3 regions of the Methyloceanibacter sp. wino2 genome follow, and region 3 is predicted to be linked to each of the others. Evidence: riboswitches for the same ligand, from Rfam matches in the RefSeq annotation. Region 3 holds a riboswitch; each other region holds the start of a gene.

Region 1 (10,227 bases), 420 kb from region 3:
TTACGCCGACATCGCGCAGGCCGGATACGAAGATTCGCTTGAGACTGCCAAGACCATGCAGCTCGCGATCGACGAGTTCCTGGAGAGCCCGACGGAGTCGAACCTGCGCGCCGCCCGCGCCGCCTGGATCGCCGCGCGCCCCTCCTACATGCAGACCGAGGCCTACCGTTTCGGCAATCCGATCGTCGATGATTGGGAAGGCAAGGTGAATGCCTGGCCGCTGGACGAAGGTCTGATCGACTACGTCGCCGAGGTCTATGGTGACGAGTCGCCCGAGAACGAACTCTACGTGGCCGACGTGATCAAGAACGTCTCCCTGTCGCTCGGCGGCAAGAAGATCGATACCTCGAAGATCACGAAAGCGCTGCTTGCCGACACGCTGCAGGAAGCGGGCGGTGTCGAGGCGAACGTGGCGACGGGGTATCACGCGGTCGAGTTCCTACTTTGGGGACAAGACCTGAACGGCACGGAGCCCGGCGCCGGCGAGCGTCCCGCGTCCGACTACGATCTGAAGAACTGCTCCAACGGCAATTGCCAACGGCGCGCCGAGTACCTGAGCACCGTCACCCAACTCCTGATCGACGATCTGCAGTGGATGGCCGATCAGTGGAAAGAAGGCGGCGATGCGCGCAAGGCCGTCATGGACGCGGGCGATGAAGGCGGCCTGACCGTCATCATGACCGGTCTCGGCAGCCTGTCTTATGGCGAGCTGGCCGGCGAGCGCATCAAACTCGGCCTGATGGTGCACGACCCGGAAGAGGAGCATGACTGCTTCTCCGACAACACCCATGCCGCACACTTCTTCGACGCGCTCGGCATCCACAATGTCTACACGGGCCGCTATCGCCGCGCCGACGGCTCCGTCGTTTCGGGCCCGAGTGTCTCGGATGTGGTCAAGGCCAAGGATCCGAAAGTAGACGCCGAAGTCATCGCCGCGCTCGATGCCACCATGGACGCGATGAACACGCTCTATCTGCGTGCTCTGACCACCGAGAACTACGACCAGATGATTGGTGAGGGGAACGACGAGGGCAACAAGGTCGTCCAGGACGTGGTCGACGCTCTGCTCGTTCAGACCAAGGCGATCGAGCGGGCCGTGGCAACGCTGGATCTGAAAGCCATCGAGTTCGAGGGATCGGACAGTCTCGATGCGCCCGAGAAGGTGGGAGCTGAATAGACCAAACAGTACGGTCGGCAATAGTTGAAGAGAAATCAGCTACTGCGACGACAATCGACCTTGAGAAAAGATGACTCGGAATGTTGTATTTTACGCATTCCGAGTCGGATCAACGGCGAAAAACAGCCGAAGACGATTAGCAGAATAGAACCTGAAGCCGTTGGGGGGCTGAAAGAATGACAAAAGATCGCAGAGGGTCGGGTGCTCGACCCATTGACAGTATGAGCGCCAGAGGACAGCTTGTGGCTGTTGAAGGTTCCTCGAAGACTCGTTCCGAGAGGATGAAAAGGGAACACGGTGTGTGCCTCTATGGCGCCGAAGCCGTGGCTGCCCCCGCAACTGTGAGCGGTGAGCTCGCTGCCAAATGTGACCACTGGGCAACCGGGAAGGTCGGGCAGAAAGCGATGAACCGTGAGCCAGGAGACCTGCCTTCAACCGTGACAGGGCTGATGGGCGAACGGGGGTGTTCGCACATTGTCGGGATCTTCCGCCGGAATTCTCCGAAAGCGCTGACGCGATTTTTTAGTCACTCGGCTTCGGAGGGAAGAATGTCCGACACACAGAATTCTCCACGCGCGTTGCGCGTTCCTACAGGCTTTCAAATCGGCAAGGGGCTGCGCGCTGCGGCGTTCGGTGCGCTCGCACTCGTCCTTGCACCGGCCGCGGCCAACGCCGCCTGCGAGATCCCGGAAGATCCGTACGATCGGTTTGCCTCAGGGGCCAACGGAAAGCTCGACTTCATCGACGGCGCGAAGGGCGGCATGACCGGGTCGCTGAACAACACGGGCATCGACATCGGCGGCGCCTATGTCGCCGAGCCGTTCTACAATTGGGGCGGCACCGACGAGGGCGGCGAGTATCAAGGTGTGCTCGAGCTCTACGTCAACGCCGACATGAAGAAGCTCGGTCTGTGGGACGGTCTTTGCTTCCACGCCAATGGCTACCAGATCCACGGCAACTCCATCACGGGCTCCAATATCGGGTCCCTGATGCCGGTCACCAGCTTCGAGGCGAACGACGCGACGCGCCTGTTCGAGATCTGGTTCGAGCAGTTCCTGTTCAACGACACGGTGTCGGTCAAGGTCGGTCAGCTCGCGGCGGACGCCGAGTTCTTCTTCGCTGAAGGCGGTGGCTACTTCATCAACGGCACGTGGGGGTGGGCGCCGATCGCGGCCGAAAACAACCCCGGCGGCGGTCCGGCCTACCCGCTGGCCACGCCCGGCGTTCGTGTCGCCGTCACGCCGACGGAGCAAACCAGCCTGATGGTCGGTGTCTACAACGGTAATCCGGCTCCGGACTGCGCCGCGGACGATCCGCAAGTGTGCAACAACGACGGACTGGATTTCGGTCTGCGCGATCGGACGCTCTTGATGGCGGAAGGCGCCTACAGCTATTCGCTGGCGGGCGGTGAACTGCCGGGTTCGATCAAGATCGGTGGTTGGAACCACTTCGGGGACTTCAACCACATCTATACCGATGTAGGCGGCAACCCCATCGCGATCTCCGGCAAGGACGGCAAGCCGCTGGACAACGATTACGCTCTCTATGTGATCTTGGATCAGCTTCTGTGGCACGCGCCGGGTACGGAAGAGGGGCAGGGCCTCGGCTTCTTCACCCGCTTCGCCGGAGCGCCGGACGATCGAAACTATGTCGATTTCTACTTCGACGTGGGTGTGACCATGACGGGCATGATCCCGGGCCGTCCGAACGACGCACTGGCCATCGGTTATGCCTATTCGAGCATTTCCGATCAGGCGCAGGCGTTCAATGTTACCAACGGCGATCCGGCCGGCGAGGGCTACGAGGCCTTGATCGAGATCGCTTACACCATGGAGGTCATCGACGGCTGGACGTTGCAGCCGGACTTCCAGTACATCATGAACCCGGATGGCGGCGTAGAAGCCGACAATGCAACGGTCATTGGCGCTCGCAGCACGTTCGCGTTCTAGAAAGGTGGGCGCGTGAACACAGTACGGTTCACGCCTTCTCAGAGTCAGTCGACCCGACAGCACCGTCAAGTCACGCGAAAGCATGGCTTGGCGGTGTCCTTCTTGTTGGGGCCTGCGTACCTCTGCTGGCGGGTCTCGTATTGTACGCGCGCTCCGCCGGCGGAGCGGGCGCGCCCGACGTGCCGGTGCCGGCGATCGATTTCACGAAAGCCGAGCCGGGCGAAGACCGGCCGGGCGGCGGCGCCACATCCCGTGCCGCGACCGACACCGCCAACGCGTTCTCGCAATCATCCGGCAATATGGGGTTCCGCAAGGAACTCGACTTCAAAATCGGGAACAGCATTTTCCGGCGGCATTGGGTTTCGGCGCCCGCCTCGACCGATGCCTCGGACGGCCTGGGGCCGCTCTTCAATGTGCGTGGCTGCCAGGACTGCCACCTCAAGGACGGACGCGGCCATCCTCCGCTCGCCTCGAACACGCCGGGACCGACGGCCTCGCTCCTGTTCCGTCTTTCCGTGCCCCCCAAGACCGATGACGAGAAGGCTCTCCTCGCCTCCGGCAAGGTGACGGTGCTGCCTGAGCCTGTCTACGGCGGGCAATTGCAGGACATGTCGATCCAGGGCCACGACGCCGAGGGCGCCGTCAAAGTGTCCTACGAGGAGAAAGAAGTTTCGCTCGGGGACGGCGAGACAGTCTCGTTGCGCGCGCCGCACTACGAACTGACCGGACTCAACTACGGTCCCATCAGCCCGGACGTGATGGTGGGCCCGCGCATCGCCCCGCCAATGATCGGGCTCGGACTGCTCGAGGCGGTTCCGGAAGAGCAAATCATGGCCAACGCCGACCCGGACGATGCGAACGGGGACGGTATTTCAGGCCGTCCGAACCGGATGTGGTCCAAGCTGCATGACAAGGAGATGCTGGGCCGTTTCGGCTGGAAGGCGAATGTGCCGACCATCGTCGAACAGAACGCCGATGCGTTTTCCGGTGACATCGGCATCTCGACGACGCTGCATCCGAGCGGCGCCGGCGAATGCACCGAGAGGCAGACGTCGTGCATCGACGCGCCGTCGGGCAACTCGCCCAAGTACCAGAACGTGGAAGTGGGCGACGAGCTGTTCGATCTGATGACGTTCTACACGCAGAACCTGGCGGTTCCGCCGCGCCGGAACGTGGATGCGCCCGAGGTGCTGAAGGGCAAAGAGCTTTTCTACAAGGTCGGCTGCGCTCAATGTCACCAGCCCAACTTCACGACCGGCGATATGCCTGAGCAGACCCACCTGTCGAACCAGCTCATCTGGCCGTACACGGACATGCTGCTCCACGACATGGGCGAGGGGCTGGCGGACGATCGGCCGGACGGCAAGGCAACTGGGAGCGAATGGCGTACGCCGCCGCTCTGGGGTATCGGTCTGACCGAGACGGTGAGCGGCCACACCCAGTTCCTTCATGACGGCAGGGCCCGTAATCTCACGGAGGCCATCCTGTGGCACGGCGGCGAGGGCCAAGCGGCCCGCGACCGTTTTGCCTCGCTGGACAAGGAGGATCGGGAACGCCTCCTGGCGTTTTTGAACTCGCTCTAGTCGCGACAACCGGGCCCCACGCCAAGCTGCGCATCAGATGTTAGACATATGCCAATGACCCGTTTCCTCCATTCGGCCCTGTCCCTCGGGATTCTGTTTCTTGCTCTTGGTTCGGCCGGGCCCGCGGCGCGGGCGGAGGCGGATCATGGCGCCGTTGCCGAGGCCGCGCTGACGAAAGTCATACGGCCGGGTTACGAGGCATTCGCGGACGATGCCGCGACCTTGGCGGCCGTGACCGCCATGCTCTGTAGGGATCCCTCCGACAAGGCTTTGGCAGATGCCCGCGCGGCGTTCGTTGCGGCCGTCGAGGGTTGGAGCGCGGTCGAGATCTTTCAGTTCGGACCGGTCAATCACGAGCATCGCTACGAGCGGCTGTTCTTTTGGCCGGACCGGAAGGGCCTCGGCTACCGGCAGGTCCAGCGGGTCCTCTTGGATAAGGACGAGAGTGTCACGAGTGTGGGGACGCTCGCCAAGAAGAGTGTCGCACTGCAGGGCTTGCCGGCCCTCGAAATTCTTCTTTACGGCAAGGGATCCGACGCCCTTGCGAGCCCCGGAGACGATGCGGTGTTTCGCTGCCGCTTCGCCGCGGCAGTGACTGACAATATTGCGCAACTCTCCAAAGACCTTGTCGAGGCGTGGGCGCCCGATGCGCCGTTCACCAAGAGCTTCCTGGAACCCGAGCCCGACGGCGTGCTCTACCGCGCGCCGAAAGACGTCACGCTCGAACTCTTCAAGGCCTTCAGCAGCGGCATCGAACGGGTGCGCGATCAAAAGCTCGGCCGGGTGCTGAGCGAGTCCGCCGAGCGCGCACGCCCGCGCCTCGCAGCGTTCTGGCGGAGCGGGCAGACCTTTCCGAACATGACCGTCAATCTTCAGTTCGTGCAGGCCCTGTTCGTCGAGGGCGGCTTTGCGGGGATCGTTGCCGACCAGTCGCCGGGCGTCGAAGACTCGGTCGTGTTCGACCTCAAGCGCAGTATCGACGTTCTTGGCGCCGAAACCGAGCCGGTAGCCGAGGTGGTCACCGACCCCGAACAGCGCGGTAAGCTCGAGGCCCTGCGCGTCGGTTTGAAGAGCGCGAACACCACCGCATCCGTATTGATTGCCGAGGGTGCGGGGCTCAGCTTCGGTTTCAACGCAGGTGATGGAGACTAGCCATGACGCTCAACCGCCGCACGTTTCTCACGGCGCTGGCCGGATCCTCGCTGGCGCTGACCGTTCCCGCAGAGCTTGCCGCCGCGTCGTTGCCGGAGCGCTTCGCCGCCGCGCGCAAGGACGACCAAGGCAACTATTCTGCGGCGCTGTTCGACCTCGAACGCGGCGACATTCGCGAAGTCCTGCTGCCGGCCCGCGGCCACGATGTCGCGCTGCGTCCGGGCGGCTCGGAATGGGTGGCATTCGCGCGACGCCCCGGCCGTTTCGGCGTCGCCGTCCCCATGGATGCGCGTAAGCCGGTTTGGTTCTCGGCCCGTCCCGGCCGGCACTTCTATGGGCATGGTGTGTTCTCCGCCGACGGCAGGCTGCTGTACACGACCGAGAACGATTACGACGGCGGGCGCGGCGTGATCGGCGTCCGCGACGCGGGAGCCGGCTATCGTCAGATCGGAGAGATTCCGAGCCACGGCATCGGCCCGCACGATCTGGCGCTGCTCTCCGACAAGCGCACGCTGGTCGTGGCCAATGGCGGCATTCAGACCCATCCGGACCGCAGGCGCGAGGAACTGAACCTCGCCGTCATGGAGCCGTCGCTCACCTATGTGGATCTCGAGACGGGGGACCTGCTGGAGCGGCACGGTCACCCCGAGGAACTTCGCCGTCTGTCCATTCGCCATCTGACGGTCGCGGGCGATGATATTGTGGCGTTCGGCTGCCAGTATCGCGGCGATGCCGACGACCTGCCGCCGCTGATGGGATTCCACCGGCGCGGTGAAACGCTGACCGTCATTCCGGCGCCGGAAGAGACTCAACTCACCCTGAAGAACTACATCGGGTCGGTGACGGCCGATTCGGATGGCTCGGTTGTGGCGGCGTCCGCGCCGAAGGGTGGGGTCGTGACCTATTGGGACCCGAAAGCACGACGCTTTCTCGGATCGTGCAGTCTGCGCGACGGCTGCGGACTGGCGCCGACCCACAAGGGTGCGACATTCTTGCTCACCAGCGGCGAGGGCTGGCTCCTGTCGGGCAGTGCGGACGGCCTCGGCCCGCGCCATTCCACGCGTTTTCACTGGGATAATCACGCAATTCTCGTGCGCTGAGCGGCGCAACTCGGCATACCGGATAGTTTGTCCGTGGACGAAGCGCGCGGTCTTGCGTTTCGTTCCAATTCTCACCGCATTTGTCGGGCTAATTCGGACAGTTCGTCCGGGGGATCAATGCAGCGCCACACATCTGACAAGACGCGACAGCGTTCGCGCGCACTCGTGCCTGTTTCGCGATCGCTGCAGCCCGCATCTGTGGGACTTCGCGGCGTCGAGTTAGAAGGCGCGCTCCCCCCGCAAGCACCCCGGCGCCGCATTTGGGGTCTCGGACTGAAGATTTTCGGCGGCGTCACCGCCGTGTGTGCCGTGGCTCTCGCCGGCGCCAACCTATTGGCTCCGTCTAGCTGGGTCGAAGCGCGGGCCGTCTCTTGGCTCAACGCGCATACCGGGCGCGACCTCGCCATCAACGGCGGCACGCGGCTTTCGTTTTTGCCGACCCCTCATATCGAGATCACCGATGCCGTCATCAGCGCACCGACCGCGCAGCCGGACGCCGCAGCGCTGTCGATCCCGAAGCTCGAAATCGATCTTGGCTTTCTTGATCTCTTTGGGGCCCCCGCCTCGATCGAGCGTGTCGTACTCGATCGCCCCGTGCTTTCGCTGCATGCGGATGGCAGCTCGGATGATGCGTCGTCGGCCCTGACGGCTGTCGGACAGGCCGATGACCCGGCGGCTCCGCAAGCGTTCGCCATCGAAGAGCTTGAGATCCGCGATGGCACGGTTCTCGTCCACAGCGCCCGCCGCGCGAAACCGCATCGCTTCGAGCGCGTCAACGCCGCGCTGACCATGCCGGCTCTCACCTCGCCGATGGCCGGGCGCGGACACCTCAACTGGAAAGGCAAGTCGGTCGGCTTCGACTTCAAACTCGCGTCCCCGGCTGCTCTCGCAGACCAAGGCGCCGCACAGCTGAAGCTGGCCATCGAGGCGGATACCGTGTCCGCGCGCTACGAGGGCGACATCGCGATGGTTCCGCGCCTGTCCGGCGAGGGCACACTCTCCGCCAAGACCCGCTCCGTCCGCCAATTCCTCGCCTGGCTGAAAGGCGTCTCCGGCGCCGTCCCGGTGACGGGCGAAGGAGAGATGCAGAGCACGGTGGCCTGGACCGGCGAGCAGGTGGACCTTAGCGACATACGTTTTGTGCAGGAGAATGCACGCGGCCAGGGAAGCGCGAAGATCGCGCTGACCACTACCCGGCCGCGCATCGAGGGATCGTTCGTCGTCGACGAACTCAATCTCGGCCCGGTTCTGGCGATGACGGGCCGGGGCGCGCTGCCCGCGATTCCAGCCGCGACGCCGTTGGCATTTGCGGCTCCAAGCCCGGCCAACCCGAACACGGGCCCCGCTACGCATGTCGAGCAGGACATCGCACCGCCGCCCAACCCCGACGCCGCATCGGGCGCCCCGCGTCTTCTCAAGCCGGGGCCGGGCGTGTCGCAGCCCAGCCTCACGATTTCGATGCCGCAGGAGGCCATTGACCAGGTGCTGGCGACGGCAGCCGTCCCACAGTCCAACGAGCCGCTCTTCGATGCCGATGTGGACCTGGATATCCGAAGGGCGCGGCTCGACGGCGTGCAGATCGGACCGAGCGCGGTGAGCCTCGACTTTGCGAACGGCACACTCGCGGCCACGCTCTGGCACATGACATTCTACGGCGGCAGCGGGCGTGGAACGCTGACAGCCGCCTTGAACGATTCCGTTCCAAGCTTTGCCGGTGATCTTCGTCTCGAGGATGTCGACACCCGCTCGCTGCTGAAGGATGCATTCGGAACGGAGCGGATCGGCGGCCAGGGCAAGCTGACACTCAACGTTTCGGGTATTGGCGGAGACTGGCAGGAAATGGCGTTGTCGCTCATGGGCAACGGCGCTTTCGCGATCGCCGACGGCGCAGTCGATGGGATGGCGGCGTCCACGCTCGTCAGCGGACTCGAGGCCGGGAAGCTCGACCTGCACCAGGATCCCGGGGCCACAATGCCGTTCAGCCTGCTTGCGGGCAGCTTCGACATCAATCACGGCTTGGCGGCCACCCGGAACCTCAGACTGCGGAGCCCGTCGGCGAACATCAATGCCGACGGCGTCGTGAACCTTCCGCGCGACAGTCTCGATCTCGTCGTGAATCCGGGACCGGTCGAGAAGACGCAAGGCGGCGGCGTGGCCTCGACGGCCGAACATCTGCCGCAGCTTCGGATTGCGGGGCCCCTGACGAACCCCCGGATCGGCATCGCGGGTAACCCGCTGGTGGCCGGAAGCGGCGAAGCCGCCACGGAGATCGTCATTCCCGGTGTGGCTCTTCGTGAGAAGCGTGGCGCTCGCCGCCGGACGCAGATCACAAGCGGTGGTCCCGCCGCAGGTCAGGAAGCGCAGCCGAGCGCGCTGGCGCCATCCTTCTCCGTCGCGCCTGCGGACGGCGATGGCTCCCCGCCGCTGCGGATGGAATCGCTGCGTTAGGTTTCGCGCCTTTGGTTCTTTGCGGCGCTAGTTGTTCTTCACGATTGCGGTGCGTTTCTTGTCGAGGGCCTCAAGCCCCAACGCGAGCCCATCGAACTCGGCGACCGTCTGGATTTGCTTGCCGTTCAGCGCGTAGACGACGATCGTTCCTTTTTTCGAGTTCAGTAGGTCCTGCCGCATCTCGTCGGGCACGAGATAGAGCGCCTTGCAGCCCATGGGCAGGCAGGTTTGATACGGCATTGTGTAGACCTTCTCCGAATCCGTCGCGAGCTGCACGCCGCGCTGGAGCGCAACGCCTGTCGGCCCGTCCACGCGAAGGACCAGCCGGCCCTTGGGGCCGTAGACCAGAATCACCCGGAAGATCAGCTTCTGGGTCTTCTTCTCGATCAGCGGCAGGACGAGCGAGCATCGCTCCTCGGCGGTCTTCGGGTCGCCCTCCTTGCCGCACAGAAGTGTCCAGTTGCCGTAGCTTCCGGCGACCCGTGTCGCAGGCTTATTGGGATCGGTTTGGGCCGGAGGGGTCTTCTTCGCCGATGTGGTTTGGGCCGAGGCCGTGCCGAGCGGCGCGCCGCAAACCAGGACCCCGGTCAAGAAGGCCAGAAACATCGGACGCAGACGCATGAGCAAGCCCCTTTCGCAAGCTTAAGAGTCTCTCCGTACCGGCGGCCCTCAGCTACCGGGAGATAAACGCCAAACGGCGTATCATGCAACGGCCTTGCCGACGCCGGGGCCTTGCCCCTCACGCCCTATTGCCTCGGGCACCGGCAAGCCTATAAGTGCGACCGATGACTGAAACCACACCCGACGAAAATGCGCCG
Region 2 (10,227 bases), 700 kb from region 3:
GAAGGTCTGCGGGGCCGGCGCCTCGATCGCTGCGCCGCCAAGATGGGCCAGGCGCCGCAACAGCGCGCGCAGGTTCGCAACTCCGCCCTCGCGGAAATAGGCCAGAAGAGTCTGCAGCTCGGCTGCGTCCAGTGTCGACTGCTCGAACAGGCGCGGGTCGTCGCGGTCCTCGCCCGGCAGGATGGCGAGGGCGATGCCGCGCTCGCGGGCGATCGTAGACAACCTGTCGACGCCGTAGCGCCACCAGTCGAGCCCGCCCAACAGCCGAACCACGATCACCTTGGCGTGCTGGGCGACCGTCTCGATCCACAGATCGGTGGACATGGGATGGCGCAGGTCACGCAAATGCGCGAGCCGCACGGACGGCACCTGTTCGCGCTCGTGCGCATACGCGGCCGCAAGCCCCGAGAGGTCGCTGTCCGTAAAAGACAAGACCGCGATATCGCCGGGCGTCTGGCCCAGGTCGATCGGCTCGGCGATGTCGTCGAGCGTCGCGCTGCTTGTCTGCAGGAGGTGCATGCGAGGGTCCTATCGGTTACCCGGCCACGGCTTCGTGCCCGGCCAACGATCTGGCCACCGCCTCGCGGTCGAGGCCTTTCAAGCCGATCACGACGACCTTGCCTTGGCGATCCTCGGCCTGGTCCCAGGGGCGGTCGAAATAGTGGGTCACGCGCGGACCCACGGCCTGGATCAGCAGCCGCATCGGCTTGCCCGTCACGGCGGCGAAGCCCTTCACGCGCAAGATATCATGCGCCTCGGCCAAATCGGCGATGCGCTTGGTGATGTCCGCGGGATCGGTGACCTCTGCGATCGGAACCACGAACGTATCGAAATCGTCGTGGTCGTGGTCCTCTTCGCTGTCGTGATGGGTCATGCGGTTTTCGATGTCGTCTTCCGCGCCGATGCCGAGCCCGAGCAGGGCCGTGGCGTCGACCTTTCCTTCCGACACGGTCACCACACCGATGCCGCGCGGCAGGGCGTCGGTCACCGTCTTCATGGCGCGCTGCAGCCCGTCCGGATCGAGCAGATCGCGCTTGTTGAGGACAATCAGATCGGCACAGGCGATTTGATCCTCGAAGACCTCTTCAATGGGATCGTCATGATCGAGTGCATCGTCGGCGGCGCGCTGCGCAGAGAGCGCTTCGATGTCGGCGGAGACTTGACCGTCGGCCAGCGCCGCGCCGTCCACGACTGCCACGACCCCGTCCACCGTCACGCGGTTCTTGATCGCCGGCCAATGGAAGGCTTGGACCAGGGGCTTGGGCAGCGCGAGACCGGAGGTCTCGATGACGATGTGGTCGACCGGCGGCTCGGCCGCCAGGATCTCGTCGAGCGCGGGCACGAACTCGTCGGCGACCGTGCAGCACAGGCAGCCATTGGCGAGTTCGACGATGTTCTCTTCGCTGCAGTTCTCGTCCCCGCAGCCTTTGAGAATCTCGCCGTCGATACCGACGTCACCGAATTCGTTGACGATCACGGCCAGACGCCGCCCGCCCGTGTTGGCAAGCACGTGGCGGATGAGCGTGGTCTTTCCCGAGCCGAGAAAGCCGGTCACGATCGTGCAGGGAATGCGGGCGACAGAATTCATTCGAAATCCTCCGGAATGGGGCCGAGTACGAGGGGTGGAACACGGGCGACGAGGCCGCCCTTCAGGGCGTCGGGCCTGCCGCGCCAGGGCAGAAGTCCGTCTTCGGACTCCGCGAGAAGCATCGCGCCGTCGATGAGAGCTGCCGCATCGTCCGGGGCGGTCAAGTCGCCGAAGACATAAGTCCAGCTGTCTTTCTTCCGCATCGCGGCACTGAGCGAGCGGCGGCAATTGGCAAGGCATTCGACCTGGCGGACAGTGACACCCGTCCCGCGCGCGGCCTCGGCGGTGGCCTCGGCGAGCAGGAGCCCCGCGCGCGGGCCATCGCCGTCCTCACCTGGCTTGCGGCAGGTCACGCAGACATAGACGGTCGGCCCGTCCGGGACCTTGGCGGCACTGTCCTTGGCGTCTAGGGGAGATGTCACCCTGATAGATCCCTCGGCGATCTCAAGCGAAAGCCACAGCAGACAGGGTGCAAGTCGGCCCAGATTCGGGCCGGACGAAGATCCAACCGTCGCAGAGGCACCCCGCCCGGCGGACGACTAGATCGACGGCAGGTCTCCTGGCTTCGCGGGTCTCTCCCTTCGCCGCCTTCCCGGGGTCTCCCCAGTGGCGATGGCTCGGGCGCCCAAGACCGGTGTTGAAACCGTTCCATGGGCTCACCGCTTACAGTTGCGGGGGCAGCCGCGGATTTGGAGAACCTCCATACCGCGTTCCCTGTTCGCTCGAAACGAGCAACCGTCGATCAGGGACATAAGGGCCCCAGGCGCGTGTTTGTCAATGCGGGCCTTGCCCCGCTCGCCCTTGCCCCGTTCACCCTTGGGTCGCCGTATTGAGAAAGGCACGCAATGCGAGTATAACGCCACCATAAACAACTTATGGAGGATAGCCCCATGCCTACCTACCGGAAGAGGAAGGGGAGCGATACCTGGCACTGGTGCAGGAACTGCTCGCAATGGCCGACAAGCGACTATGACGAGGTCACCACATCCGGCCGGCCGAGGTCGGGAGAGCTTCACAACGAGTGCCGGTCAAAGGAGAGAGACGGCGACTGCCGTCAGTAGCCGAACGATCCCCACACGGCGTCACGAGCTTGGTTGCGGCGCATGCGAACGTCGCTATAGTCGGGGCGCCGATGGTTTCCGCATGAGGCGGATTCAAGAAGGGAATACGGTGAGGGTCTTACCCAATTCCGTGGCTGCCCCCGCAACTGTAAGCGGAGAGCGCCCCTCCTCAGGCCACTGGAGCAACCGCTCCGGGAAGGTGGAGGGGATGCGCAGACCCGCAAAGCCAGGAAACCTGCCGCGGCGCAAACCTTGAACCGCGCCCTCGGGTGGAGGGCGCAAGGGGGATCACATGACCCGTTCTTCTCTCCAGCGCACCGCGTTTCTGGCGCTCGCCGCGCTTGTGCTCACCGCCGCGCCGGCCTCTGCGCATCACGCGATGGGCGGCGTCTTGCCGTCGACCTTCGCACAAGGGTTCCTTTCCGGTCTCGCTCACCCGGTGGTCGGGCTTGATCATCTGGCCTTTCTCATCGCCGTGGGCGTCGCGGTCGGCGTCGGCGGTCTCAATCTCGGCCTGCCGGTTCTCTTCGTCGCGGCATCGGCCGTCGGTGTCGGCATCCATGTCGGCGGGTTCCAGATGCCCGGCGCCGAACTGATCGTGGCTCTGTCCGTGGTGATTGCAGGCGTTGTGCTTGCCGGTGGCCGCGCCCTTCCGCTGGCCGCCTGGGCGGTGCTGTTCGGCATTGCCGGCCTAGCTCATGGCTATGCCTATGGCGAGTCGATCTTCGGGGCGGAGTCCACGCCGCTTGTGGCCTATCTGCTCGGTCTCGTGATCATCCAGAGCGCTCTCAGCGTCGGTGTCGCCATGCTCTTCCGCATGCGCTCCCCGTCCGTCTCGGCCATTGCGCCCCGTCTGGCCGGCGCGGTGGTCGTCGGCATCGGTCTTGCGACGCTGCTCGGGCAAATCATCCCCAGCGCATAGCGGTTCAATGACAGGTACCGATCTCGAGGACGAGGGGATCACCTTCGTCCTCGGGGGGGCCCGCTCCGGAAAGAGCCGTTTCGCCGAGAGCTTCGTCACCAGTCTGCCCCGGCCGTGGGTCTATATCGCCACGGCCGAAGCGCATGACGACGAGATGGTGGCGCGCATCGCCGAGCACCGGGCCCAGCGTGAAGCTGGTTGGCAGACTCTGGAAGCGCCGCACGATCTGCACGATGCCATAGGCGCGGCACCCAAAGGAGCTGTCGTCCTGGTGGACTGTTTGACCTTGTGGCTCTCGAATATCATGCACGGCCCTTACGACATCGAGCAGGCGACGACTCGACTGGAGCAGGCTTTGCACGCCCGTGAGAACGCCACCGTGCTCGTCTCGAATGAAGTCGGTCTGGGGCTGGTGCCGGAAACGCCGCTGGGGCGAGCCTTCCGGGACGCGCAAGGGCGCCTCAACCAGCGCATTGCCGCCATCGCCAGCCGCGTCATCTTCGTGGTCGCGGGCCAGCCTCTCGTGGTGAAAGGAAACACATGACCAAGTCGGTCGATGAAAAGGACCTCGAGCGCCATCGCGCCAAGATGGCGAACCGCAAAAAGGCGCAGGATGCCGAGGTGGCCGAGAAGACGGTCGAGAAGGGTCTCCTGATCGTTCACACCGGAACGGGCAAGGGCAAGTCGACGGCGGCTTTCGGTCTTGCCTTGCGTATGGTCGGCCGGGGCAAACGCGTCGGCATCGTGCAGTTCGTCAAGGGCGCGTGGCACACGGCGGAGCGCGATGCGCTTGAGAAGTTCGGGGACCAGGTCGCCTGGTATTCCATGGGCGAAGGTTTCACCTGGGAGACCCAGGATCTGGAACGCGACATCGCCGCGGCGGAGCGTGCTTGGGCCAAGGCGGTCGAGCTGATGGACGACCCCAGCTTCAGCCTCGTCATTCTCGACGAGTTGAACATCGCCCTGCGCTACGACTATCTGCCGTTCGACGAAGTCGTGGCCACGCTGAAGGCGCGGCGCCCGGACCTCCATGTGATCGTGACGGGGCGCAACGCCAAGCCAGCGCTGATCGAAGCCGCGGACCTCGTTACCGACATGACGCTCGTGAAGCACCATTTCGCCGCCGGGGTGAAGGCGCAAGCCGGCATCGAATTCTAGCGATGACCGCCCGCGCGCTCATGTTTCAGGGCACGGGCTCCGATGTGGGCAAGTCCCTGATCGTGGCCGGGCTAGCGCGCGCACTCGTGTCCCGCGGGTTTAAGGTCTTGCCCTTCAAGCCGCAAAACATGTCGAACAATGCGGCCGTCACCCTCGATGGGGGTGAGATCGGGCGGGCACAGGCGCTGCAAGCGCGCGCGGCCCGCGAGACCCCAAGCGTTCACATGAACCCGGTGCTGCTCAAGCCACAAAGCGAGGTCGGCGCGCAGATCATCGTGCGCGGCCAGGTTTACGGAAAGGCCAAGGCTGCGGACTACCAGGCGCTCAAGCCCGAGCTCATGGACGCGGTGCAGGATAGCTTCGCCCTTCTCAAGGACGAGGCGGACATCGTGCTGGTGGAAGGGGCGGGCAGCGCGTCGGAAGTCAATCTCCGCGCAAACGACATCGCCAATATGGGTTTTGCACGTGAGGCTGACGTGCCGGTCGTTCTTATCGGCGATATCGACCGCGGCGGCGTCATCGCCAGCCTCGTGGGCACCAAGGCCGTGCTTGCCCCCGAAGATGCCGCGATGATCCGCGGATTCCTCGTCAACAAATTCAGAGGCGACCCGTCTCTTTTCGCGGACGGCATGGTGCGCATCGCAAGAGAGACCGGCTGGGAGCCGCTCGGCCTCATTCCGTTTTTCGCAGGCGCAAGAGCCCTGCCGGCCGAAGACGCGTTAGCGCTCGAGCAGCAACAGGCGGCCAAGACGGATGCGACGCTGAAGGTCGCCGTGCCGGTGCTACCCCATATCGCCAATTTCGACGACCTCGATCCGCTCGCCGCCGAGCCGGCCGTCGAAGTCGTCCGTGTACGGCCTGGTGAGGCGCTGCCCGGGGATGCGCAGCTTATCGTCCTGCCGGGCTCGAAAGCGACGCTGTCCGACTTGCGCGTTCTTCGCGACGCCGGGTTCGACATCGATATCGACGCTCATCTGCGCCGGGGCGGATCTGTGCTCGGCCTATGCGGCGGGTATCAGATGCTCGGGCGGGTCTTGCGCGATCCGGAGGGTATCGAAGGGGCGCCGGGTGAAGCCGAAGGCTTGGGGCTCCTCGATATCGAGACGACGCTCTCGGGAGACAAGCGGCTCGAGCCGGCGTCCGGCCACACCTTCGACGGAGTGCCCTTCGAGGGCTACGAAATGCATATGGGCCGCACGAAGGGCCCCGATTGCGGGCGCCCCTTCGCCCGACTCGACACGGGGTTCCAAGACGGCGCGATCTCGGCCGATCGCCAAGTGTACGGCACGTATGTGCATGGGCTATTCGCCGACGACCACCAGCGCGCCGCGTGGCTTGCCCGGTTTGCCGCAGGCCCCTCGCAGGTCCGTTACGATGAACAGGTCGACGCCGTTCTGGACGACCTTGCCGCCCATTTGGAGGAGCATGTCGACATCGACCGTCTTCTTACATTGTCGCGCTGAGGATCACGCTGAGCGCGGCCGCGATCGCCACAAGTGCGATCAACAGGCCGTCGGCACGGGCGTAAAGCCGAAGGGCGGCGCGAATGTCTTGTGCGGTTGCCGTGCGCCGGCCATCGCCGAGCCAAGGGCTGTCGTTTCTCGATCCGGCATAGGTCCGCGGTCCGCCCAAGGCCACACCGAGCGCGCCCGCCATGGCCGCCTCCGGGTAACCGGCATTGGGGGAGGCGTGTTTGGCCGCATCGCGCCGCATCGCATTCCAGGCTTCCTCGGGAGAAGCCTTGTCGGTAATGGCCGCCGCGCCGACAAGCAACAACCCGGACAGGCGCGCGCCCGGCAGATTGACCACATCGTCGAGCAGAGCGGATGCGCGTCCGAAATCCTCGTAACGCGCCGAGCGATGGCCGATCATGCTGTCGGCGGTGTTCACGGCCTTGTAGAGCGCTCCGCCCGTGAGGCCGGCAAGCCCCAGCCAAATCACGGGCGATACGACGCCGTCGGAAAAATTCTCGGCGAGACTTTCGATGGCCGCACGCGCGATGCCGGCTTCATCGAGCTTAGTCGTATCGCGACCGACGATTTCCGAGACGGCATGACGTGCGTCCTCCATCGTCCCGCTCTCGAGCGCCGCGGCCACGGCCGCCACGTGGGCATAGAGACTACGCTGCGCGATCAGCGTGCTCGCCGCGACCGCGGCAAAGAAAAGCCCGAACGGCAGCATCAGGAGCGCGCTCTCGAGAAGAATCGCGCAAGCGCCGACAACCAACAGCAGGAGCACGAGCGCCATGAGGCCCGCACGCCGTCGCGCCTCGCCGTCCGCCGCGGAGTCGTTGAGCCGCGCATCAAGCCAGCCGATCAAACGCCCCATCCACGTCACGGGATGGCCGATTCGCGCCGCAAGCCAGGCGGGATAGCCGACGGCAAGCTCGACGAGCATCGCAAGAAGCGCTAGCGGTGCTGCCATGACGTCACCCGGTCCATCTCCACTCAATCGCCTCAAAACCGCAAATGCCGCGGACGAAACGCACGCCTCGTTGTTGCACGGCGGCGATCTCGCCGCAGCACGCGCGCAGTTTCCCAATGCGCCTCAGCCGATCGTCGACCTGTCGACCGGCATCAACCCACATCCCTATCCTATCGCGTCTCTGGGCGAAGAAGATTTTGCACGGCTCCCCGAACCCGCGGCGCTCGCGCGCCTCTTAGATCTCGCTGCGGCCTTCTACGGCGCGCCGTCGGCGCAAAACGTGGTGGCCGCGCCGGGAAGCCAGATCTTGATGGCGCTGATCGCCGATCTCATGCCGCAAGGGTCCGCCGCGATTCTGGGGCCAACTTATGCAGAACATGCGCGTGTTGCGGCGCTGGGAGGCCACGCGGTGGCGACGGTCGGAAGCCTCGCCGACCTCGGCGGCGCCTCGCTGGCCGTGGTGGTCAATCCCAACAATCCCGATGGGCGCGTGACGTCCAAAGACGACCTGTCGAACCTGGCTGACGAGCAGAAGGCGAACGGCGGCATTTTGGTTGTGGATGAGGCCTTCATGGATGTCGGCCCCGAAGGCGCCAGCGTCTCGGATCAGGTCGAACACGCGCCCATCGCCGTGCTGCGCTCGTTCGGCAAGTTCTTCGGTCTTGCAGGCTTGCGTCTCAGTTTTGCGCTGGTGAACCGCTCGCTGGCGGAACGGCTTCGCGCCCGGCTTGGTCCATGGCCGGTTTCCGGGCCGGCGCTGTCCATTGGCGCCGCGGCGCTCGCCGACCGGGCTTGGATAGACGGCACCCGAATGGCACTGAGAACCGCATCGGAGCGGCTGGAGACATTGCTTAGCGCGGCCGGTCTGACACCGGTGGGCCGTACGGATCTCTTCTGCCTCGTCAGCAGCCCGCGCGCGCAGGCGGTTTTCACAACGCTCGGCGAGGCAGGCATCTTCGTGCGCCGGTTCGAGGAGAACCCGCAACTCTTGCGATTCGGTCTTCCGGGAAAAGAAGTAGAGTGGCAACGCCTGAGCGGCGCGCTCAAATCCCCGTCTTAGGGGGCCTTCCGCGGGAGCGGCCTAGTGGGCCCAGCGGCGGTTATAGTGCTCGGCGAGTTCTATGCTGCCTTGAGCTTCTTCCGGCAGGAGCCTGGCGATCACACCCATAGCCAGTTCGACGGACACTTCGCTGCCGCCGCACTCTTTGAGTTGATCCCGAAGCCAGCCATAGACTTCCTCGTCGCCCGATTTCAGCCCTACGGCGATTTCCTCGAGCATTTGCACCAACGATTCGGCTGCCATCGCGTCCTCCGATCGAACGAAGCCCAAGGAAAAACATGGGCTTACGCCTTGGTTAAAGCGTTCCTGGTGCGATTCTTCCCCGAACTGATCATACCCCAATGGTGCGTCTGCGAAGTTGCGGATGAGCCACAGTCGGCTGTTTTCTCCCCCCTAGTGGGCAGGCCCCAGCGTGTACGCCGGCATCTGCTGGTCCGCTTCGGTCGTTCCGGTGAAGGGGATCGGCTTGACCGATGCCGTCGAGACCGGCGACGTGTCGTCGGCCGCTGCGAACAGGCCTTGCTTCGGCTGCGGCCGGCAGTAGTGGCCGCCACCCTTCGATACGTTGGTAATGAGCAGGTCCACGTGGAAATGGTTGTAGTGGGCCCGGTCGCTGCCCGGCCCGAGAACCGTGAAGAACTCGCGGCAAGCGCCTGCGAAAGCTTCGCGCAGGAATGCTTTTTCGGCAGGCGTGCCGCGCCACCAGCCTTTGACGACCGTGATGGTGCGCCCATCCGCGAGCGTGAATCCGGCAATATCCAAAGCGTTGCCGAAGGCGTGCTCGGACAGCTTGCCGGTCGATTTGCTGTTTCGGCCGCGGCAGCTATAGGCGGAGATCTGCTTGATCTCGACCACGGGCTGCCGGAACTGGCGCATGGCGGCACGCTGTACGGAATTGTTGAGCCAGCGATCCAGCGCCGCCGTCATGGGACAGCCGATGGTCGCGGTCGGCGTGACGCGGACACGGCCGCCGAGCGCCGCCGAGACCCGTAGCGGCGCCAAAATGCCGCAGGCGCTACGGCCGCGGATCGACGAGGCCTGCGTCACATAAGAAGACGCGCGCACTTGGCCCGACGCCATGCATTGTGCCTCGGCACGGTCGCGCCATTCCGCGCGCGTGTCGTTCGGAATACCGCCGCCGCCGCATGAACTGAGAAAGACAGAAGCTGCCAGCGCGGCGGCCGGATACGCAATACGAGCCCCCAACATGGGCACGACTTTGGGGCCAAGTTTGTGAACAATTCTTCAATGCGAGGCCCTGACGGCCCCCGGTCTGGTCTCCAGAACTGGCAGGATACAGCCGTTAATCGAGGCCAAGCGCCTTGCGGGCGCGCGCCGTCATCGACTGCCGTGTCGTGAAATAGCCCTCCCAAGGGTCGGATTTCAGCTGGGACAGGCGGCGGGGCAGCGTCTTGACCGAATATGGCGCGCCGCTCTTGAGGCCGGCCAATTCGTCCCAACGCAAGGGCGTGGCCACGGGCGCCCCGGGTTTGGCGCGCGGCGAGTAGTTGCAGATCGCCGAACTGCCCCGGCCATTGCGCAGATAGTCGATGAAGATCTTGCCGGTGCGGGTGCGCTTGAGCGGGTTCGCCGTATAGCGATCCGGCACCTCCGCCACGAGCGCGTCGGCGACCGCGCGCGCGAAAGCCTTCACCGCCGGCCAATCGGCCTTGGGCGTCAGCGGCGCGACGACATGGACACCTTTGCCGCCCGTGGCCTTGAGAAAACTCGTCAGGCCGAGCTTGGCGAGAAAATCGCGCACGTGCCGTGCGGCCTCTCTCAGAACGTCGAACCCCAGCTCCTCATCCGGGTCGAGATCGAAGACGAGCCGGTCCGGCGTTTCGAGTTTGTCGACGGTGACGCCCCAATCGTGAATCTCCAGCGTTCCGATTTGCGTCAGCGCAAACAGTCCATTCTCATCGTCGATATAGAGATACGGCTGATCGGTCTCGCCGCCGGGAACGTCCACCTGCTTGATCTCCTCGGACATGCCCTTGGTTGCGTGCCGCTGAAA
Region 3 (10,227 bases):
GCCATATGCCCAAGCGTTCGATTATACCCGGCGCTTGAGCATCGGTCTTTGTGGGATCGGCCAGGCCTATCGGATAAGGCCCGGCCGACCCTTTCTATCGAAGTCTAACGGTTAGAGCTTTTCGTTTGGGTCCCTTGCTTCTGACCCGGACACTCGACCGCGGAACCACACTTTCCCAAGTTGTGATAGGCGTTGTGGTGCGCGGTGGCGACGTCCGACGATAGACTTACAGCGACAAACGCTACTCCAGTCAGGACGACTGCTAGTGATCGATACATTTTTCCACTCCTTTGGGCATCGATGGTTGTTCGACCGCCGCATGAACGACGGAACGCCCCCAAAAGGCGGGGGTCCCATGACTAGGCAGGCCCACTCCAGGGACTGCTCAGACGAAGTGGAAAAAGCGAGGAGGTGGTGTAGGAGCGCGGATCACCGCGCTTCTGAACCGCGAACCTTCAGTTGATTTGAGGGAGGTAGTTTTAGAGGCGGCTTCTTCCGTCCAGGTCAACGGCAAAGCCATGGGCGAGCAGGGACTATTGCAAACGACCGGCACAACACAAGGCTTGCTACAGCCATCGCAATGGTCGCACTCGCCAGCCCCAAGATTGGTAGCCGTGATCAAGTCGACAGCACCGACAATAGGTTGAGCGTGGCTCAAGCCCGCCACTGCGTGCGAACTTACGGTGAGGAAGATGGCGAAAGCGAGCCGACTGACGAACGTGACCATCTCATCAGAATGATCTCTCTGCCAAAAACATCAAGGGTCTCGTGATCAAATATTTGGCACTGGCATCCGACCCCAGTGTCGTCGTCGCTTGCACTTGCTTATGACACTTCAGCGCAGTTGCAGTCGGTAAGCCGCCACTTAACTTTGCCCGGCTAGAGCATCGAAGATGGGGCACGATTTTTGATCGCCGGGCTTACACGCCTCGGCCAGACTTTTTAGTGCTCTCTCCAACCGCTTTAGGTTGGCGATTTTGCCCTGCACCTGATCCACGTGCCGAAGAGTCAACTCCCTTGCAGCGCAATCCTGATTTCGCCCTGAGAGACTGATCAATGTGCAAATGTCGTCCAACGAAAAGCCGAGTTCACGGCTGCGACGAATGAAGGTCAGGCGTCGAGTATGATGCCGGTCGTACATGCGAAGCCCACCCCGAGTGCGGGGCGGAGCATCAAGCAGCCCCACGCGTTCGTAGTATCTAATCGTCTCGATGTTAATGGTCGAACGAAAAAAGGTAGAACTGGGGAGCGATTGCCTTCTTATTGGACACAACGTTGCACGCTGTCGTAAAGGTCATACTCCACCGTGAAGGATGTCATCATCACCCACTAGCCGATCATCACCACTTTGACCGTTCAGCGTTTCGTGTGAGCCGGCCCGAGTGGCTGGTTGCCATTCCTGAACGACCAATAAGCGAGAAGGCGCTTTGCTACCGGAGAGCCAGCCTGATCTATGTACGGCAGTCACATACGAATGCCGTACATCAACGCCCCGCTAGCCCCAACTGGCGGGGCGTCCTTTTGCATGCATTAGCCTGCGCTGAGCAACGGCCTGGCAGTGCCTCGGGACCATCCGCCTGCCAAGCAGGAACTGGCGAATTGACGAAGTTGGAATCTACTGATAATCATTTGCAAGACGGTTCCTCTATGAGGATGAAAAGGGAATGTGGAGAAGTTGGCATAATGCCAGCTAAGTCCGCAGCTGCCCCCGCAACTGTGAGCGGCAAGCCGAGCGCCAACATGTCACTGGGGGAAACCCGGGAAGACGGCGTCTAGGCAGCGACCCGCGAGCCAGGAGACCTGCCGTCACAGGTGCCTGATCGGCGTCGTGCGAGCGGGGTGCTCGCAGGCGAAGAAGGGAAGCGCTAGTTCGCGTTCCATCCGTGAAGGCTTCGCGCCGCAGGCGCACATGGATGGAAATCCTATCGTGAAGTCGATCACGGCCATTTGTCTCGTCACAACTTTATTCGCAAGTCCGTTTCTTATCGCTAACGGTTCATGGGCCGATCAGCAGCATCATCCACATGTCCGTCTTCCAGACGGGATAGGTGAGCTGCCGCCGGGGATCCCGGAGCCCTCGATTGCAACGAGTCTGCCAGGATATGGAGATCCTCGAAGTGTACGCAATGTCCTTGCCCGGCAGGGAGTTTCTTACGGCATCGACTACACCAGCGACGTGCTAGGCAACGTCTCAGGAGGAATGGAGCAAAGCGTACATTACGCAGGACTTCTCGAGGGATACCTCGATGCCGATCTTGAGAACCTCACCGGTGCACGAGGGTTGAGTTTCCATATAGATTTCTATCAAATTCACGGCACCAGCATCACTGCTGAAAACATCGGCAGCATCGTCAGCGTTAGCAACATAGAGGCATTCCCTTCCACGCGTCTGCATGAGCTTTGGCTTGAACAGGCTTTCTATGACGGGCACGCCTCTATCCGTCTCGGCCAGCTGGGTGCCGACAGTGAATTTCTCATTTCGGAGGTGGCTGCGAGATTCATCGCCTCTACCTTTGGCTGGACGACTCTCAGCTCCGACAACCTTCCTTTTTGGCGGTCCCATCTATCCGTTTGCATCACCAGGGGTGCGCGTCGCTGTTGAAGTTCAGGACCTATTCCAACTGAAATTTGGGATTTATGATAGTGATCCAGCCGGTCCCTGCGCCGAGGAACGTGATCCCGGGCAGTGTAACGCGCACGGCTTCGATTTTCGCCTTAACGATCCCCCCTTGTTGCTCTTCGAGGCCGACTATTCCTACGGCAACGGCAGCTGCCCGTCCGGCACGGTCAAACTTGGCGGCTGGTACGATTTTGGCGAGTTCGATGATCCAATACACCCGCTCGCGCAGGGGCTTTCTGCGTCTCGCCATGAAGGAAACCAAGCCGTCTATGTGGTAGTCGATCAGGTGCTCTATCAACCAGAAGGCCAATGCGGCACAGGAGGTGTATCGGCCTTCGCCCGAGCGATCCTTAGCCCGGCTGACCGCAATCAGGTCGACACTTATGCTGATGTTGGCATTGTCTTCGACGGATGGGTGCCCGGGCGCCCTCATGACGGCATCGCTCTAGGCGTCGCGTATTCCGGTATTTCGAACGAAGCCTCCGATCTCGACCGCAAGGCGGGGCTGCATATCATTCGCGATTATGAACTAATCCTCGAGTTGAACTACATTGCAGAGATCGTATCTGGCTGGGCGATACAGCCAGTGGTGCAATACATCCATAATCCCGGAGGCTCGGTGCCCAATCTATTCAACGATACACCCAACCAAAAAGTCGAGAATGCGTTGGTCGTTGGGATGAGGAGCATCATCAATTACTGATCCCAGGAATAGCGTGACGAGTAGAAACTCATGTGAAATCGGGCGGCGATTCAAAATCGCGAAACAGGCTAGAAAAGAGCGCGTCAATGCGGAGAACATGTTCGGCACCGGGTATTAGATCTCCTTGCACAACAACATCTCTTTCGGGGGCGCCGACGTCGGCCTTTGTGACGATGAAGGCCGGGTGGTAGGGCGCCAGGATAAAAAAAAGGGTGACGTGATCCTGCACCAAGGCAAAGTCTGAGCTTATAGCGCGAATTGCCGTCCTCGAGAGACCAACCCAACCAGATGTAGGCACAGGGTAACTAAACCTTCGTGTGCGTGACGCCAGAAATCGGTTGAGGTCCTCTACTGCCTGGTCACTATCCTAAAAATGAATTTTGTTCATATATTAAGTTGAAAACCCTTCATTATGCGCAGCACTCGAACCCTAATATCGTTGCCTGTGGATTTGAGGGGAGCAGTTTCGCGTGAGATGAGGCGCGCCCCAAGGTCGATCAGAGCCGGGGGGCAGTAAATGGAACTCCGTGTCACGGCGGCGCATTCCGCGTCGCGTTCGTCCAGGAAACTCAGCGAAGTTAGAGAGCGGCTGCTCGCCTTGGCGGCCTCTGCGGCGCTCATTGCCCTATCGGGTGAAATAGTTCATGCACAGGAGACCGGGAAAACAACCGGAGAGGGCGGCCTAGAATCGGGCGTGACCGGCAACGGCGCCCCCGCCGCCACGGGCGGCAGCCCCGATCCTGGAGCCGACACCCAGGTCCCTCCGGTGATCGTCGAGCAGGATCCCGACATTGAGGCCGCGCCCGCCGTGGTCGAGGCGGAGCCCGACCCTGAGCCGAGGCCGCGGCCCCGCCCCGCGCCGCGCACCACCGCGAGCGCTCCCGTGAGCGCGCCCGCCGCCACGGCCGACGGCGGCTACGCCTCCCAGGACGCGATCGAGGAGGCGATCTTCGATCTCCCCGTGGACGGCAGCACGCTGAACCGCGGCTCGTCGGGCGTCGACGGCTATTACGCCGCGGGCACCTCGTCCGCGACCAAGACGAATACGCTGATCATGAACATCCCGGGCTCGGTCTCGATCATCCCCGAGGAGCTCGCCGAGGATCAGGCCGCCAACACGCTCGGCCAGGCGCTGCTCTACGTTCCGGGCATCGCCGTGCAGCAGGGCGAGGGGCATCGCGATCAGCTGACCTTCCGCGGCCAGGAAACCACCGCGGACTTTTTCGTCGACGGCGTGCGCGACGACATCGAGACGTTCCGCGATCTCTACAACGTCCAGACCATCGAGGTGCTCAAAGGCCCGAACGCCATGATCTTCGGCCGCGGCGGCGGCGGTGGCGTGATCAACCGCGTCACCAAGCGCGCCGACGGCGTTCCGATCTACGAGGGCACGGTGCAGGTCGGCAGCTGGGGCCGCGCGCGCGGGACGGCAGACGTCGGCCAGGCGATCTCGCCCAACGCCGCGTTCCGCCTGAATGCCATGTACGAGGACTCGGAGACGTTCCGGGAATTCTCGTGGCTCGAGCGCTACGGCATCAATCCGACCATGGGCTTCAAGCTCGGCGAGCGGACCACGCTGCATTTCAGCTACGAGTACAAGACCCACGACCAGAACATCGACCGCGGCGGTCCGTCGATCGACGGCAGGCCGTTTCAGGCTCCCCTCGAGACGTATTTCGGCCAGCCCTTCGCGAGCTTGACCACGTTCGACGGGCACGTGGCCACGGCGACGCTCGAGCACGAGACCACGGGCGGCCTGCAGATCCGCAACCACACCTTCTTCGCGGACTACGACAAGCTCTACCAGAACATTTTCGCATCTTCGGCGGTGAACGCGCCGGGGCCGGGTCTGGTGGAGCTCGACGGCTATCAAAATATCGAAGCCCGCCAGAACTTCGTCAATCAGACGGACTTCTCCTATTCGTTCGCGCACGGGCAGCACCTCCGCCACACGCTGGTGGGCGGCCTGGAGTTCGGCGTGCAAAAGAACGATGCGTTCCGCAATCTGCCGGTCTTCGTGGCGCCGGGTTCCGGCATCTTCACCCTCGACGTGCCGGTGGCCGATCCGACGGTCTTCACCAGGACCCTGTACAACCGGCCGAACCGGCGCCGTTTCACCGACCTCGATACGTCGAGCGCCTTCATCCAGGATCAGTTCGAGATCACGCGCTATTTCGAGCTGATCGGCGGCATCCGCTTCGACCGCTTCGACGTCAGCTTCGAGGATACGCTGAACGGCTTCCAGACCTCGCGCGTCGACGACGAGTGGTCGCCCCGCGTCGGCGGCGTCGTCAAGCCGTGGGAGAGCCTGCATTTCTATGCGAGCTACGCCAAGTCGTTCCTGCCGGCGAATGGCGACAATTTCGGCGAACTCAGCGTCACGGCGTCGGATCTGGAGCCGGAGACGTTCGAGAACTACGAGACGGGCTTCAAGTGGACGATCATGCCGCGCCTGCTGTTGCAGGGCGCGATCTACCGCCTGGACCGCGACAACCAGGCGGTGACCATCGGTCCCGACACCTTCGCGCGCGGCCTGACCCGGACGCGGGGCAAGGAGATCGAGATCAGCGGCTACGTCACCGACAAGTGGCAGGTGTTCGGCGGCTATGCCCACACGGACTCCGAGATCCTCTTCGCCGGCGACGATCTCTCCCTGGTCGGCAACTCGGTGGAGTCCGTCCCGGTCGACACCTTCTCGATGTGGAACAAGTACCAGCTCACCAAGAAATGGGGCGTGGGCCTCGGCGTCATCTACCAGGCGGGCTGGTTCGCCGAGGCGAACAACGCGGTTAAGGTGCCGAGCTACACGCGGTTCGACAGTGCCGTCTATTACGACATCAACGAGCACTGGTCCGCGCAGCTCAATGTCGAGAACATGTTCGACACCGAGTACTGGATCTCCTCGCACAACAACAACAACATCTCCTACGGGGCGCCGACCTCGGCCTTCGTGACCATGAAGGCGAAGTGGTAGGATCTAGAAACCGCTAGAGGTCCACTCTGACCCGTCCGCTCGCTGTGATCAGGAGGGCCGTGGACGCCCCCGCCCATCCTTCGCTGTCGCAGTGGTGAAGTCTTGATTCGGCCTTGAATTCCCTCTAACTTTCGTAGGTTAGTTAGGGGCCTACTTCGTCTATAAATCTCATGCATAGAGCACGCAAGTTCGCCATTTTCGCGTTGGTGGCACTCCTTCTTCCGGCTTCAGCCGTGGGAGCGTCGCTAGTCTGGTGTGTGGGCCTCAACGGGCACAACGCTATCGAAAGCGCGGCGTCCAGCCATCATCATGAGACGTCCAGGTTTTCTTCTCAGGTGCGTGAGCTTTGCGTGGAAGGCGGACGCTGCCTAAATTATGATGTATTGCAGCTCGCTGAAGTTCCAAAGAAATTGGCTTCGCTTGCATCGCCATCGAAGAATCCGACTGCCTCAGCGATCATTTCGCATAATTATTTTGATGGCTCCGAATCTCCCTTGGAAGTGGTCCGCACTTGGACTGGTGTTGTCGCCAGCCAACTCGCCCATCTCCGCACCGTTGTGCTGCTGATCTAACTCTCTCCGATTACAGGCACTGACTTCGCGTGCATCAAGCGCGCAGTCATCTATCGCCGTGTATGGGGGGGGAAATGATCGCAACAAAAATACGACGGTTTATCATCTTGATTCTGACGCTTTCGCTGTCCGCCTGCTACAAGCAGCCGGTTTCCTATCTCGATGGCGGGCCATCCACCTTGGCGGATGGAAGCCGCCTAAACGCCGAGACGGACGTCTCAGCGGTCACGCCAGCCGATAAGACTGTCGTTCGCTACGCGAACGCATCGCGCTATCCGGACTCGCAGGCAACTTATACTGGCACGGTCACGCTGAGCGATGCGGTTCGGCGCGCTCTCCGTTACAGCCCGGCCTTGGAGGCTGCGTCGATCGAGGTTGATGCCAAGCGCGCGGAAACTGTTCAGGCGGGCCTTAGACCAAACCCTGTCATCACGGGAGATGTACAGAATGTCGGACAGGATGTTCAGGAATCTACTTTGGAGCTCTCTCAGGTCATTCTTCTTGGCGGAAAGCGGCTAAAGCGTATCAGGGCCGCCGAGCTCGATGTCGGGGTCGCGGAATGGGATTACGAAGCTGTGCGTCTGCGGACAGCGAGCAACACTGCGGAGGACTTTGTCGACGTTCTGGGAAGCCAACGACGGATTCAGATCCTTGGCGAGCTCGAGGGCGTGGCCAGACAGCTCAAGAAAGCGGTGAACGAACGGGTGGATGCCGGAACGATAAGTGCGGTTGACCTAAAGAGAACCGAGATCGAAGTCATTCGTGCGCAGTCCCAGCTAAGTCAAGAAAAATCGCTCCTTGGCGTTCTACGCCGCCGGCTCGCGAACAACTGGGGTGCGCGCAGCGCAGACTTTGAGTACGTCAAGGGTGACTTGGCGACGGGCACTCGTCTGCCGTCGGCAGACCAACTCAGCGCTTTTTTGTCTTCGAATCCTGACGTTGCACGCTGGACGACCGAGATGATGCAGCGGGAGGCCGTTCTTAGGTTAGAGAAGTCCAAACGGATACCCGACCTGACTGTCGGCGCTGGCGCGCGGAACGTAAGGGACGCTGACGAAACGGGAGCCCTAGTTGGCCTCTCGATTCCGCTACCGGTATTTGATCGCAATCAGGGCAATATCGCTGCCGCACAAACCCGCGTTTTCAAGGCGCGACGCGAGACAATGGCCGCAAGAATCGATGTGAATTCCCAGATGCTGGAGGCCTACGGCGACCTTGTGGTTGCCTCCCGAAAGCTTGAGGCCCTGCAGAAACAGATCCTGCCTACCGCTCAAGAAGTCTACGCAGACACGAACAAGGGCTATGCCGCCGGAGAGTTCGATCTCTTGAGCGTTTTGGATTCTCAGCGAACCCTGTTTGCGACACGCCTGGAGATCGTGAATGCGCAGGCGGACTTCCAAAAGGCAAAGGTGAGAATCGAAGCTTTGATTGGACGCAGCCTCTATGACTTCTGAGAAGAATGGGAATCAACGACGCCCGCTGAACCGGCTGCTCATTGGGACGGCAATTCTTGTCGTCTTGATGGTTATGGCCGCCGTTGCTGTTTGGCTTCCATACTCGAGAGCAACGATTAATTCCCTCGTGACCACCGGTGTCGAGCGTGCAGAGACCAGCATCAACGGTGCTGGAACGGGCCCCGACCGATCGGATCCGCCCCATGCTGAGAATAGTGACGAACAATCAAAAACCGAGACCGAGAAAGACCAAGTTGCAGCAATCGGTGGCCCGGCGGACGACGGCGAATCATCGTCAGGGCAGCACGAGTCTGAAGGGGAAGGGGCGCCGGACCTCGGTGTCGAAAATCTCAAGCGCCTCGGTATCAAAGTCGCTGTCGCTGACGACAGCCCAATGGTGATGGATATCGAGCGTCCCGCAGAAGTGAAATTCGACAACGATCGGGTGGTTCACGTCGTGCCCCGCGTTGCTGGCGTGGTTAGCAGTGTGTCGGTGTCAGAAGGTGAGGTTGTCGAGGAGGACGAGGTCCTCGCGGTCGTTCATAGTCGAGAGCTCGCGGAAATGAAATCAGCGTATCTCGCTGATCTGGAGCGGCGAGACTTGGCATGGGAGAATTTCGACCGAGCGAAGCGGCTTTGGGAGAAAAAGATCTCTTCCGAGAAGGACTATCTGGCACAGAAGACCGCATTGGCTGAGGCGGACATTGCTTTGACCGCCTCGCAGCAGAAGCTTCGCGCGCTTGGTCTATCACAAAGCTACCTCGACAAGCTTAAGGATGGCGCGGTTGAAGACCTTGCGAAATATGAGATACGCGCGCCGATTACCGGAACTGTCATTAAGAAGCACATCAGCCTCGGTGAGGCTGTGTCCGTCGACAGTGACGCATTTATGGTAGCCGACACGTCGACCGTCTGGGTGGACATAACAGTCTATCCCGAGGACCTACGAGAGGTTGGCGCCGGACAAATTGTCCAAATTCAACTTGACGAGAACGACGTCGTTGAAGGGCAGATAGCCTTCGTCACGGCCGATGTACAAGAGGAGACGCGCACCGCCGTCGCGCGGGTCATCAGGGACAATGCAGGAGGCCGATTGAAGCCAGGCATGTTCGTCAAGGCGTGGATTGAACTGAGCCAAGAGACCGGCGGCGTTCGCGTTCCCAAGACTGCAGTGCAAAACTTCAACAACAACACCGTGGTCTTTGTCCAGGAGGGGGAAAGCTTCGAGCCGAGACCCGTCAAGCCTGGCCGCGAAAACTCGAAATACGTCCAAGTTCTATCGGGGCTTACTAAAGGAGAGAGCTACGTTGAAGAGGGGGCGTTCACGCTGAAAGCACTCATCCAGAAGGCACAAATGGGCGAAGGCCACGGTCACTGAGGATGCCATGCTGAACAGGCTCGTCGAGATTTCACTTCAGTACAAATTCCTCGTGATCATTGCGTTTCTTGTCGTGGGCTTTCTCGGCTGGCGGGCGGTGACCAACGTGCCAATCGATGCCTTTCCTGACGTGACGCCAGTCCAGGTGAACATCTACACAGAATCGCCGGGCCTTGCAGCCGAGGACGTAGAGCAACTCCTCACATTTCCCGTTGAATCGGCCATGGCTGGTCTGCCCAACGTCGACGAAATCCGCTCGGTAAGCTTATTTGGCCTATCTTACGTAGCCGTCTATTTCGCGGACGACGTAGACATTTATTTCGCGCGTCGCCTTGTAATGGAGAGGTTGGCTGAAGTGGGCGACCGGATCCCTGAAGGGTATGGCACGCCGGAAATGGGACCGAACGCTTCTGGCCTCGGTCAAGTCTATTGGTACACGCTGGAACGTACCGATGAGAAACTTGCCGAGGACATTTCCGACATGGATTTGCGCACCCTTCAAGATTGGTCAGTTCGATTGATCTTG

What was found. Region 3 has a riboswitch for cobalamin ahead of DCY11_RS16030 (carbohydrate porin). Riboswitches for the same ligand answer to the same signal wherever they lie in the genome.
Positions count from the first base shown of each region.
Region 1: it holds a riboswitch for cobalamin, as region 3 does, so the genes downstream of both, DCY11_RS06065 (carbohydrate porin) here and DCY11_RS16030 (carbohydrate porin) in region 3, are expected to answer to the same signal.
Region 2: it holds a riboswitch for cobalamin, as region 3 does, so the genes downstream of both, DCY11_RS07410 (DUF1636 domain-containing protein) here and DCY11_RS16030 (carbohydrate porin) in region 3, are expected to answer to the same signal.

Region 1 covers NZ_CP028960.1:1,299,475-1,309,701, reverse strand. The annotation lists gene DCY11_RS06070 (imelysin family protein) at 1-1,177, shown strand, start outside; cobalamin riboswitch at 1,414-1,625, shown strand; gene DCY11_RS06065 (carbohydrate porin) at 1,726-3,126, shown strand; gene DCY11_RS06060 (di-heme oxidoredictase family protein) at 3,267-4,709, shown strand; gene DCY11_RS06055 (imelysin family protein) at 4,764-5,861, shown strand; gene DCY11_RS06050 (DUF1513 domain-containing protein) at 5,864-6,961, shown strand; gene DCY11_RS06045 (AsmA-like C-terminal region-containing protein) at 7,160-9,409, shown strand; gene DCY11_RS06040 (invasion associated locus B family protein) at 9,437-10,030, opposite strand; gene rimO (30S ribosomal protein S12 methylthiotransferase RimO) at 10,195-10,227, shown strand, end outside.
Region 2 covers NZ_CP028960.1:1,585,012-1,595,238, reverse strand. The annotation lists gene cobN (cobaltochelatase subunit CobN) at 1-519, opposite strand, end outside; gene cobW (cobalamin biosynthesis protein CobW) at 536-1,588, opposite strand; gene DCY11_RS07410 (DUF1636 domain-containing protein) at 1,585-2,010, opposite strand; cobalamin riboswitch at 2,120-2,343, opposite strand; cobalamin riboswitch at 2,705-2,907, shown strand; gene DCY11_RS07405 (HupE/UreJ family protein) at 2,942-3,571, shown strand; gene cobU (bifunctional adenosylcobinamide kinase/adenosylcobinamide-phosphate guanylyltransferase) at 3,579-4,115, shown strand; gene cobO (cob(I)yrinic acid a,c-diamide adenosyltransferase) at 4,112-4,729, shown strand; gene DCY11_RS07390 (cobyric acid synthase) at 4,732-6,192, shown strand; gene cbiB (adenosylcobinamide-phosphate synthase CbiB) at 6,176-7,153, opposite strand; gene cobD (threonine-phosphate decarboxylase CobD) at 7,152-8,213, shown strand; gene DCY11_RS07375 (hypothetical protein) at 8,235-8,456, opposite strand; gene DCY11_RS07370 (extensin family protein) at 8,607-9,422, opposite strand; gene ligD (non-homologous end-joining DNA ligase) at 9,517-10,227, opposite strand, start outside.
Region 3 covers NZ_CP028960.1:880,754-890,980, reverse strand. The annotation lists gene DCY11_RS04085 (MerR family DNA-binding protein) at 866-1,186, opposite strand; cobalamin riboswitch at 1,621-1,823, shown strand; gene DCY11_RS16030 (carbohydrate porin) at 1,928-2,602, shown strand; gene DCY11_RS04075 (carbohydrate porin) at 2,586-3,323, shown strand; gene DCY11_RS04060 (TonB-dependent siderophore receptor) at 3,841-6,297, shown strand; gene DCY11_RS04055 (TolC family protein) at 6,944-8,323, shown strand; gene DCY11_RS04050 (efflux RND transporter periplasmic adaptor subunit) at 8,313-9,701, shown strand; gene DCY11_RS04045 (efflux RND transporter permease subunit) at 9,709-10,227, shown strand, end outside.